DNA from 2 places in the Thalassospira sp. CA1 genome. Region 2 is predicted to be linked to the other one. Evidence: riboswitches for the same ligand, from Rfam matches in the RefSeq annotation. Region 2 holds a riboswitch; the other holds the start of a gene.

Region 1 (4,214 bases), on a different contig from region 2:
TGCGCGTTCTTGTTGCAATTCCTGGGTGGCAGCGGCCAACTCGCTGCGACGATTGCGAATATCTTCGCGCAGCGTGGCAATCTCGCCCAGTTCCTTGCGCAGATCGCGGGCATGCTGTTCGACACCGGGCAAGGCGGCCTTAAGCAATACCGCCGAACGCAACGTATCCTGCGGCGATGTCGGCAGGGCAATGACTGCTTCGGGCGGGGTGGTCGACAGGCGCTGCAGGGCCATCAGGATGCGAGCATATTGCCCGGCCTTGTCTTCAAGGCTGGTGGCCGCGACCTTTTCGCGTGCTTCAAGGGTTTCGAGCTGATCTTCCAGTTCGGTCAGCGTCGTTTCAAGGCGCTGGGTGCGTCTGGCGACAGATATCGCCTCGGACTGAAGGGCTTGTTCCTCGGTCCAGAGTTCCCGGGATTTGCGTGACAGGAACTCTTCCTGTTTTTGCTGTTCGGAAAGCTGGTTTTCAAGTTGATCAAGTTGCTGATCAACCTTTTGCAGCGATTGGGCAAAAGAAGGCGCAGCCCCGCCTGCAGCAAAAACCGCAAAAGCGATCAGCGCAGGCAGGGCGATCTCATAAGCTAACTTAGCTCGCAAGAAGCGCGTCATTCTGTTTCAGGCCCTTAAGCAAGGGTTTACCGGTCATTTCGGCCGGTTGCGGCACGCCAAGCAATTGCAGCAAGGTCGGTGCGACATCGGCCAAACGACCATCTTCCAATGTTACCCCTTCCGGACCGTTAACAAGGATGGTCGGAACGAGATTAAGTGTATGTGCCGTGTGCGGTTCGCCGGTTTCCGGATCAACCATCACTTCGCAGTTGCCGTGATCGGCGGTAACAAAGGCAACGCCGCCGACCGACTTGATCGCGTCAATCACTTTGCCAAGGCAGGTATCAACCGCCTCGGCGGCCTTCATCGCGGCTTCAAGAATGCCGCTATGGCCGACCATGTCCGGGTTGGCAAAGTTCAGGATGATGGTGTCGTATTTTTCCGACTTGATGGCAGCGACCAGTTTTTCAGTCACTTCCGGTGCCGACATTTCTGGCTGCAGGTCATAGGTCGCGACTTTGGGGGAGGCGACCAGAATGCGGTCCTCGCCCTCGAATACCTGTTCTTCGCCGCCGTTAAAGAAGAACGACACATGCGGGTATTTCTCGGTCTCGGCGATGCGAAGCTGCTTCATGCCGGCCTTGGAAACCACTTCGCCAAAGATATTCGGCAGGGTCTGCGGCGGATAGATCGCATCCATATATTTCGCATGTTCGGACGAATATTCAACCATCCCGGCCTGAACGGCAAACTTGACCGGCGTGCCGCGATCAAAGCCGTCAAATTCCGGTGCGCAAAGGGCTGCAAGGATTTCACGTGCGCGATCCGCCCGGAAATTGGTCATCAGAAGGCCGTCGCCATCCTTCATGCCGTCATAATCGCCAATCACGGTCGGCAGAACAAATTCATCGGTCGTACCGGCTTCATACGCGTTGGCAATCGCGGCCTCCGCACTATCAGCACTGCGGCCATCGGCGTAATTTTTGCCCTGAACCATGGTGAAATAAGCCTGGCTTACACGTTCCCACCGATTGTCGCGGTCCATGGCGTAATAACGGCCGGTGACTGTGGCGATTTCAACATTGGCATCGCCGATCAGGGCGCGGAATTTCTCAAGGAACTTGGCGGCACTTTTCGGTGCGGTATCACGGCCATCAAGATAGGCGTGAATTTTCACCGGTACACCGGCACCTGCAATGATCTTGGCCAGGGCCGCCATGTGCGCCTGATGGGAATGCACCCCGCCTTCGGACAGAAGACCCGCGATATGGCAAACGCCCTTGGAATCGGAAAGTTTGGCAATGATCTTTTTGACGGTGTCGGTATCGGCGATGGTGCCGGTTTTTACGGCCTCGTCAATTTTGGGTAGTTCCTGCATGACCACACGGCCAGCACCAAGGTTCATGTGACCGACTTCCGAGTTGCCCATCTGACCTTCGGGCAGGCCAACATCCAGACCGCAGGCCTTGAGAAACCCGGTCGGATTGTTGGCGTAAAGGTCATCCCAGACAGGCGTGTTGGCAAGGGCGACAGCGTTGTCCTTGCTTTCTTCGCGATAACCCCAGCCGTCCAGAATGCACAGCACCACAGGGCGCGGGCGCTTTACGGAATTCGATACAGTCACGTTCATAAACCCCACAGATAAAGGAAAAGGCTGAATGTCCCGTAAATATGGTGACTTACGGGTTCTTTCGCCATCAATCCCGCCATGCGGACAGGGTGGGTCAGTCTTCGCGCACGACGGGTACATCAATTACCAGGGCAATTTAGCACGATTACCGTTGCTTAACAGCATCTGCCGCAGAAAATTTTGCAGATGCAAACCAGTTCTTTTGACAGTGTCTAAAGACGCAGATAGTGTTCAATCTGACGGTGAACCTCTGAGGTGGCAGAAATGTTATCTCGCACCGTGACGGGAGAGTTCGGATATCACGCGATTTGCATGATGTACGGCGCCGAAGGAGCAATGCCTCATAAACACTCTCAGGCAGATGGACCGTCACGGAAGAGGCTCTGGAGAGAGAAACCAAAAAGCGCCTGGGAGAAAGCGCTGGTCAGGTTTCCACCGAAGGATGAACGCCCCAAGCCGATCTTGATCAGGCAGGGCGGATAATCTCAGGTCAAGGGACAGAGGGGGCAAAAACACCGGTTCGTAAACAGCGCGAAAACAAGCGCGTTATTGAGCCGTGAAGGAGGCCCTTGATGACAAATCCCGCGACCGATCCCTCTTCGGGATCGCAAAAGAAATCCCAACATGACGTCAACCTGTCGGTTGTCGATCTTTACACGATTGGTATCGGTCCTTCGAGTTCGCATACGGTTGGCCCGATGCGCGCGGGATATCGTTTCTGCCTTGAACTTGAGGCGCGCAATCTTTTGCAAAAGACCGGCAGTGTCGTGGTTGATCTTTATGGATCGCTTGCCCTGACTGGCAAGGGGCACGCAACCGATACCGCGGTGATCATGGGCCTGAATGGCAAGCGCCCGCGCAATATCGATCCTGATGATATCGTGCCGACTGTGGCTGCGATTGATGAAACCAGCCAGTTGCAGCTTTACGGGCAGTATCCGGTTGCCTTTAACCGCGATACCAATCTGGTGTTTCATTTCACAGAAACCCTGCCGCAGCATCCCAATGGCATGCGCATTACCGCCTTTGACCAAGATGGCGTGAAAATCCATACCCAGGAATATTTCTCGGTCGGGGGTGGCTTTATCGTATCCAGTGACGATCACGGTGCGGAATATTCCGGCGATAACATCACCTTGCCATTTCCGTTCTCGTCCGCCGATGAGCTGATGGAAATCTGCAAGCGTGAAGGGCGCTCCATCGCCGAAATCATGATGGAGAACGAGCAAAGCTGGCGCAGCTCTGATGAAACCATTGCCTTTGTTGATCGCGTTCATGACGCGATGATGAGCTGCATTGACCGTGGCATCCGCACTGACGGTATCTTGCCCGGTGGCCTGAATGTCAAACGTCGGGCATCGAACCTTTACAAGGAACTGACCGAAAAGCCCGAAGCAGGCCTGCGTGATCCGCTAACGGTGATTGACTGGGTCAATCTTTATGCCCTTGCCGTGAACGAAGAAAATGCCGCAGGCGGTCGGGTTGTGACCGCACCGACCAACGGGGCCGCAGGCGTTATTCCCGCCGTTCTGCGTTATTACGAAAAGTTCGGTGCCAACGCCAATCAGCACAAAATTCGTGAATTCCTTCTGACCGCGGCGGCCATCGGGTCGATCTATAAAAAGCGCGCCTCAATCTCCGCGGCCGAAGTTGGCTGTCAGGGCGAGGTGGGGGTTGCCTGTTCAATGGCTGCGGGCGCGTTGTGTGCCGTGCTGGGCGGAACGCCCGAACAGGTCGAAAACGCTGCCGAGATCGGTATGGAACATAACCTTGGCCTGACCTGCGATCCGATTGGCGGTCTGGTGCAGGTGCCCTGCATTGAACGCAATACCATGGGCGCGGTCAAGGCGATCAACGCTGCGCGTCTGGCACTGCGCGGTGACGGACAGCATACCGTGTCGCTTGATAAGGTGATCGAGACCATGCGCCAGACGGGACTCGACATGCAAAGCAAGTACAAGGAAACCAGTCAGGGCGGTCTTGCGGTCAATGTCAACGTGGTCGAGTGCTGATCCCAACTCTTAAGAATAGGGCG
Region 2 (4,214 bases):
CGCAGCTGTCGAAAAGCGAACGCCATCCTTTGATGCTCAGCGCATTGGGCAGGTGCATTTCGAAGTCCTGACCGGCTGAGTGCAATTCGGCCAGTGCGGCGCCGACCCCGGCACAGTGATGGGGTTGAATACGCCTGGGCGACATGCCTTGCAGGAAGGACGTGATGGCGGCCGGGCGACCACAAAGGCGTCGCAGGGCAACACCGTCCTTGCCGTGGATCGGGGTCGGGCAATTCAGTCCCTTGGCCGACAAGTGATCCATCAGGCCAAGATAGAAGGGCAAATCATCTGGATTTACCCGCTTCTCATACAGGGTCAGGATATAAGGCGCCTTGGTCGTCTGAAGCAGGAAATTGGTATTTTCGACGCCTTCTGCGATCCCCTTGAACGATACCACGTCACCGATATCGTATTCGGCCACAAAGCGGGAAATATCTTCGTCTGAAACGTCGGTATAGACGGCCATGAGTTCTATCGTCGTCCTGATCTGAAAGTAAGCATGTCCGCAGACCTAGCTGGCAAGCTGACGCGGCAGTTTGAAGGTGACATTTTCGTTGGTCAGCGTGATTGTCTCGACCGTCACGTCAAAGCGTTCGCGGCAGGCATCAATGACTTCCTCGACCAGGATTTCAGGCGCGGACGCACCCGCAGTGATGCCAAGGCTTGAAATACCGTCAAGCTTGGACCAGTCGATATCCTTTGCCCGTTCGACCAGAACCGACCGTGTGCAGCCTTCGCGTTTGGCGACTTCGACCAGACGGTTGGAGTTCGATGAGTTCGGCGCGCCAAGGACCAGAATGGCATCGGCCTTTTCCGCGATCAGTTTGACCGCATGCTGGCGGTTGGTCGTGGCGTAGCAGATGTCTTCCTTTTTCGGCACCGCGATTGACGGGAAACGCCGTTGCAGGATTTCAATGATCTTGGCGGTGTCATCAAGTGACAAGGTCGTCTGGGTTACGAAGGCCAGATTTTCCGGATCGCTGATTTCGATGGTTTCGGCGTCTTCTTCGGTCTCGACCAGGGTCATGCTGCCGGGGGGTAACTGGCCCATCGTGCCGATGACTTCGGGATGACCGGCATGACCAATCAGAAGAATATGTTTGCCATCGGCGTGATGACGTTCCGCCCCGCGATGGACCTTGGAGACCAGCGGGCAGGTCGCATCAAGATATTCAAGTTTGCGGGTTTCGGCCGCCTCGGGCACGGATTTCGGGACACCATGGGCCGAAAAGATCACTGGCACGCCATCGGGAACGGCATCAAGTTCGTCAACGAAAACGGCACCCATATCGCGTAGGCGATTGACCACGAATTTGTTATGCACGATTTCGTGGCGGACATAGACAGGTGCACCATATTTTTCGAGTGCCTTTTCGACGATCTCGATGGCGCGATCAACCCCCGCGCAGAAACCGCGCGGATTGGCAAGAACGATCCGAAGGCTGGCTTTGTCAGACATGATACAGGTCCGGCTTTCCCAATTGCGTGCGGGCGTTGCCGACGCATTTTTCAAACATTGACGTTACATAACCTGCCTGATCATGCGGTGCAATGACTCTGGGGTAAATGGTCGGTGCGGGTTGGCCGAATTTTTGACGTTTTACACGGCCCAAGGCCGTTCAAGCGGGTTGTGCCGACATCCGCGACAGAATAGACTGCGCGCGGGCCGGTCGTCGCGACGTGGCCCGAAAACATTTGGTTTGATAGAGGCTTGGATGACAATCGGTAACGGACTTCGGCGCGTTTATGCATTGGGTATGGTCTCGCTTGGTGGATTGCTAAGCGCATGCGGCGGTGGCAACCCGTTTGAAGAACAGCCGGTCCCGGTTTGTCCGGCGGCCTATCTGCCAAAGGATACGGCAAAGCTTGTCCAGTTCAGTGGTGCAGGCCGTGACCTGACCGATGTGATCGTCGAAGCCGAATTTACCGGCTACCTTGGTGATTGCGGCTATGACCTTGATGACAAGGAACTTGATGTCATCATCAGCCCGATCATTACCGCCGAGCTTGGACCGGCAGCCCAGAACCGTAACGTTCAATTTAAATATTTCGTCGCCCTGCGTGACCCGAACGGCACCTTCATTCAGAAGTCGGTGTTTGACGTGAATATGGCGTTTGCCGACAATCTGAACATGGCACGCATCCGTGACGAGCAGGTGACCCTGTCGGTGCCGTTGGACGATGTCTGGACCGGTCCGGATTACGAAATCTATCTTGGTTTTCAGCTGAGCGCGGACCAACTTGAGTATAATCGCCGGTTCGGAACCGATTGATTTTATTCGGGTTTGTTTGCTTGAGACGCGGCAGACCGATCGTGCCCGAAAAATAGGGGCTGGTCGGTTTGCGCGGAAACCCGTATAACAGAAACATACCCAAATGATGCACGTGGGAGAGGCCGCAGTCCTTATCGGATGAGCGGACGCCGAAGGAGCAACCACCCCGGAAACTCTCAGGCAACAGGACCGCGTGGAGATGGGACTCTGGAAAGCAGGTGACCTGAATTTGTGATCAGGAACACCTCGCCGAAGATGTAAGCAGACCGGCTTCCTACCCCGGATGTGATTCTTTCAGGCTCCAAAGACAGAGGGGGAATGTGGTTGGCCACTGGTCGGCTATATTTCGCAACGATTGTCCTGGAGAACCTGATGGCGGATCAAGAATCCGAACTTCTAAAAACTGCCCTTTATGATTTGCATGTGGAACTCGGTGCCAAAATGGTGCCGTTCGCTGGCTATGCCATGCCTGTGCAATATCCGCTTGGTGTGAAGGGCGAACATCTTCATACCCGTGCGAAGGCAGGCCTGTTTGATGTGTCCCATATGGGGCAGGTGCGTTTGACCGGCGAGAACCGCGTGGCGGAGCTTGAAAAACTTGTGCCCGGTGATATCGCCATCCTTAAACCCGGTCGCACCCGCTATTCCGCATTTACCCAGGACGATGGCACGATCCTTGATGATCTGATGATTACCAATGCGGGCGACAGCCTGTTTCTGGTGATCAATGCGGCCTGCAAGGACGATGACATCGTTCACATGCGTGCCAATCTTGGCGATGGTGTATCGCTTGAAGAAATCGATGACCGTGCGCTTCTGGCACTTCAGGGCCCGGAAGCGGCCAAGGTTCTGGCACGCTTTGCGCCATCGGTTGCCGATCTGAAATTTATGAGCTTTGCCGAAATCGACATCGCTGGCAGTCCGTGCTTTGTGACCCGTTCGGGTTACACCGGCGAAGACGGCTTTGAGATTTCCGTACCCAACGCCGATGCCGAGGCGCTTGCACGCAAGTTGCTCGCCGAGGATGAGGTCGAGGCGATCGGCCTTGGTGCACGTGACTCATTGCGCCTCGAAGCGGGTCTTTGCCTGTATGGTAACGACATTGATACCACCACGACCCCGGTTGAAGGGGATCTGAACTGGATCATCAACAAACGTCGCCGGGCCGAGGGTGGCTTCAAGGGGGCGGATGTGATCCTTGATCAGCTTGAACACGGTGCGGATCGCAAACGTGTCGGCATCAAGCCCGAAGGCAAGGCACCGGCACGCGAACACACCCAGATTTTGAACGCGGATGGCGAAGACATCGGCGAGATCACCTCGGGCGGGTTTGGCCCGACCGTCGATGGTCCGATTGCCATGGGGTATGTTGCAATTGAATTTGCCGAACCGGGTACCAAGGTCGATCTTATGGTGCGTGGCAAGGCGCGCCCGGCCGAGGTGGTCGAACTTCCGTTCGCGCCGCATCGTTATTTCCGCGGTTGAGAACCAGAATTTATCATAGAGAGAGCGGCGCTACGCTGCATTGGCACTGAATTGATCAACAGGGACAATGGAAGATGACTAAGAAATTTTCGCAGGAACATGAATGGATCGAGCTTGAAGACGGTGTGGCAACCGTTGGCATTACCGATTACGCGCAGCAGTCGCTGGGCGATATCGTCTATGTCGAGCTGCCGGAAGTTGGCAAGAAACTGACCAAGGATGGCGACGCCGCAGTTGTTGAATCGGTCAAGGCCGCCAGCGACGTTTACGCCCCGCTGGATGGCGAAATTGTCGAGGTCAATGAAGAGCTCGATGACAATCCTGCACTGGTCAATGAAGCCCCGGAATCCGATGGCTGGTTCTTTAGAATGACACTGACCGATGAATCCCAGCTTGATGAGCTGATGGATGAAGCTGCCTACAAAGACTTCGTCGAAGGCCTTTAAAACATGCGTT

Evidence for each region. A riboswitch is a leader RNA that binds a small molecule or an ion and turns the genes downstream of it on or off. The one in region 2 is predicted to bind glycine.
Region 1: linked by a shared signal. The riboswitch ahead of AC5Q5A_RS12250 (L-serine ammonia-lyase) and the one ahead of gcvT (glycine cleavage system aminomethyltransferase GcvT) in region 2 are both predicted to bind glycine.

Annotation. Positions count from the first base shown of each region.
Region 1 is NZ_JBZCIA010000006.1:162,141-166,354, reverse strand. Features, by position in the region: gene AC5Q5A_RS12260 (murein hydrolase activator EnvC family protein) at 1-609, opposite strand, end outside; gene gpmI (2,3-bisphosphoglycerate-independent phosphoglycerate mutase) at 587-2,179, opposite strand; glycine riboswitch at 2,453-2,558, shown strand; gene AC5Q5A_RS12250 (L-serine ammonia-lyase) at 2,752-4,191, shown strand.
Region 2 is NZ_JBZCIA010000001.1:711,402-715,615, forward strand. Features, by position in the region: gene AC5Q5A_RS03225 (homoserine kinase) at 1-466, opposite strand, end outside; gene ispH (4-hydroxy-3-methylbut-2-enyl diphosphate reductase) at 512-1,459, opposite strand; gene AC5Q5A_RS03235 (hypothetical protein) at 1,716-2,273, shown strand; glycine riboswitch at 2,377-2,475, shown strand; glycine riboswitch at 2,479-2,586, shown strand; gene gcvT (glycine cleavage system aminomethyltransferase GcvT) at 2,646-3,758, shown strand; gene gcvH (glycine cleavage system protein GcvH) at 3,833-4,204, shown strand; gene gcvPA (aminomethyl-transferring glycine dehydrogenase subunit GcvPA) at 4,208-4,214, shown strand, end outside.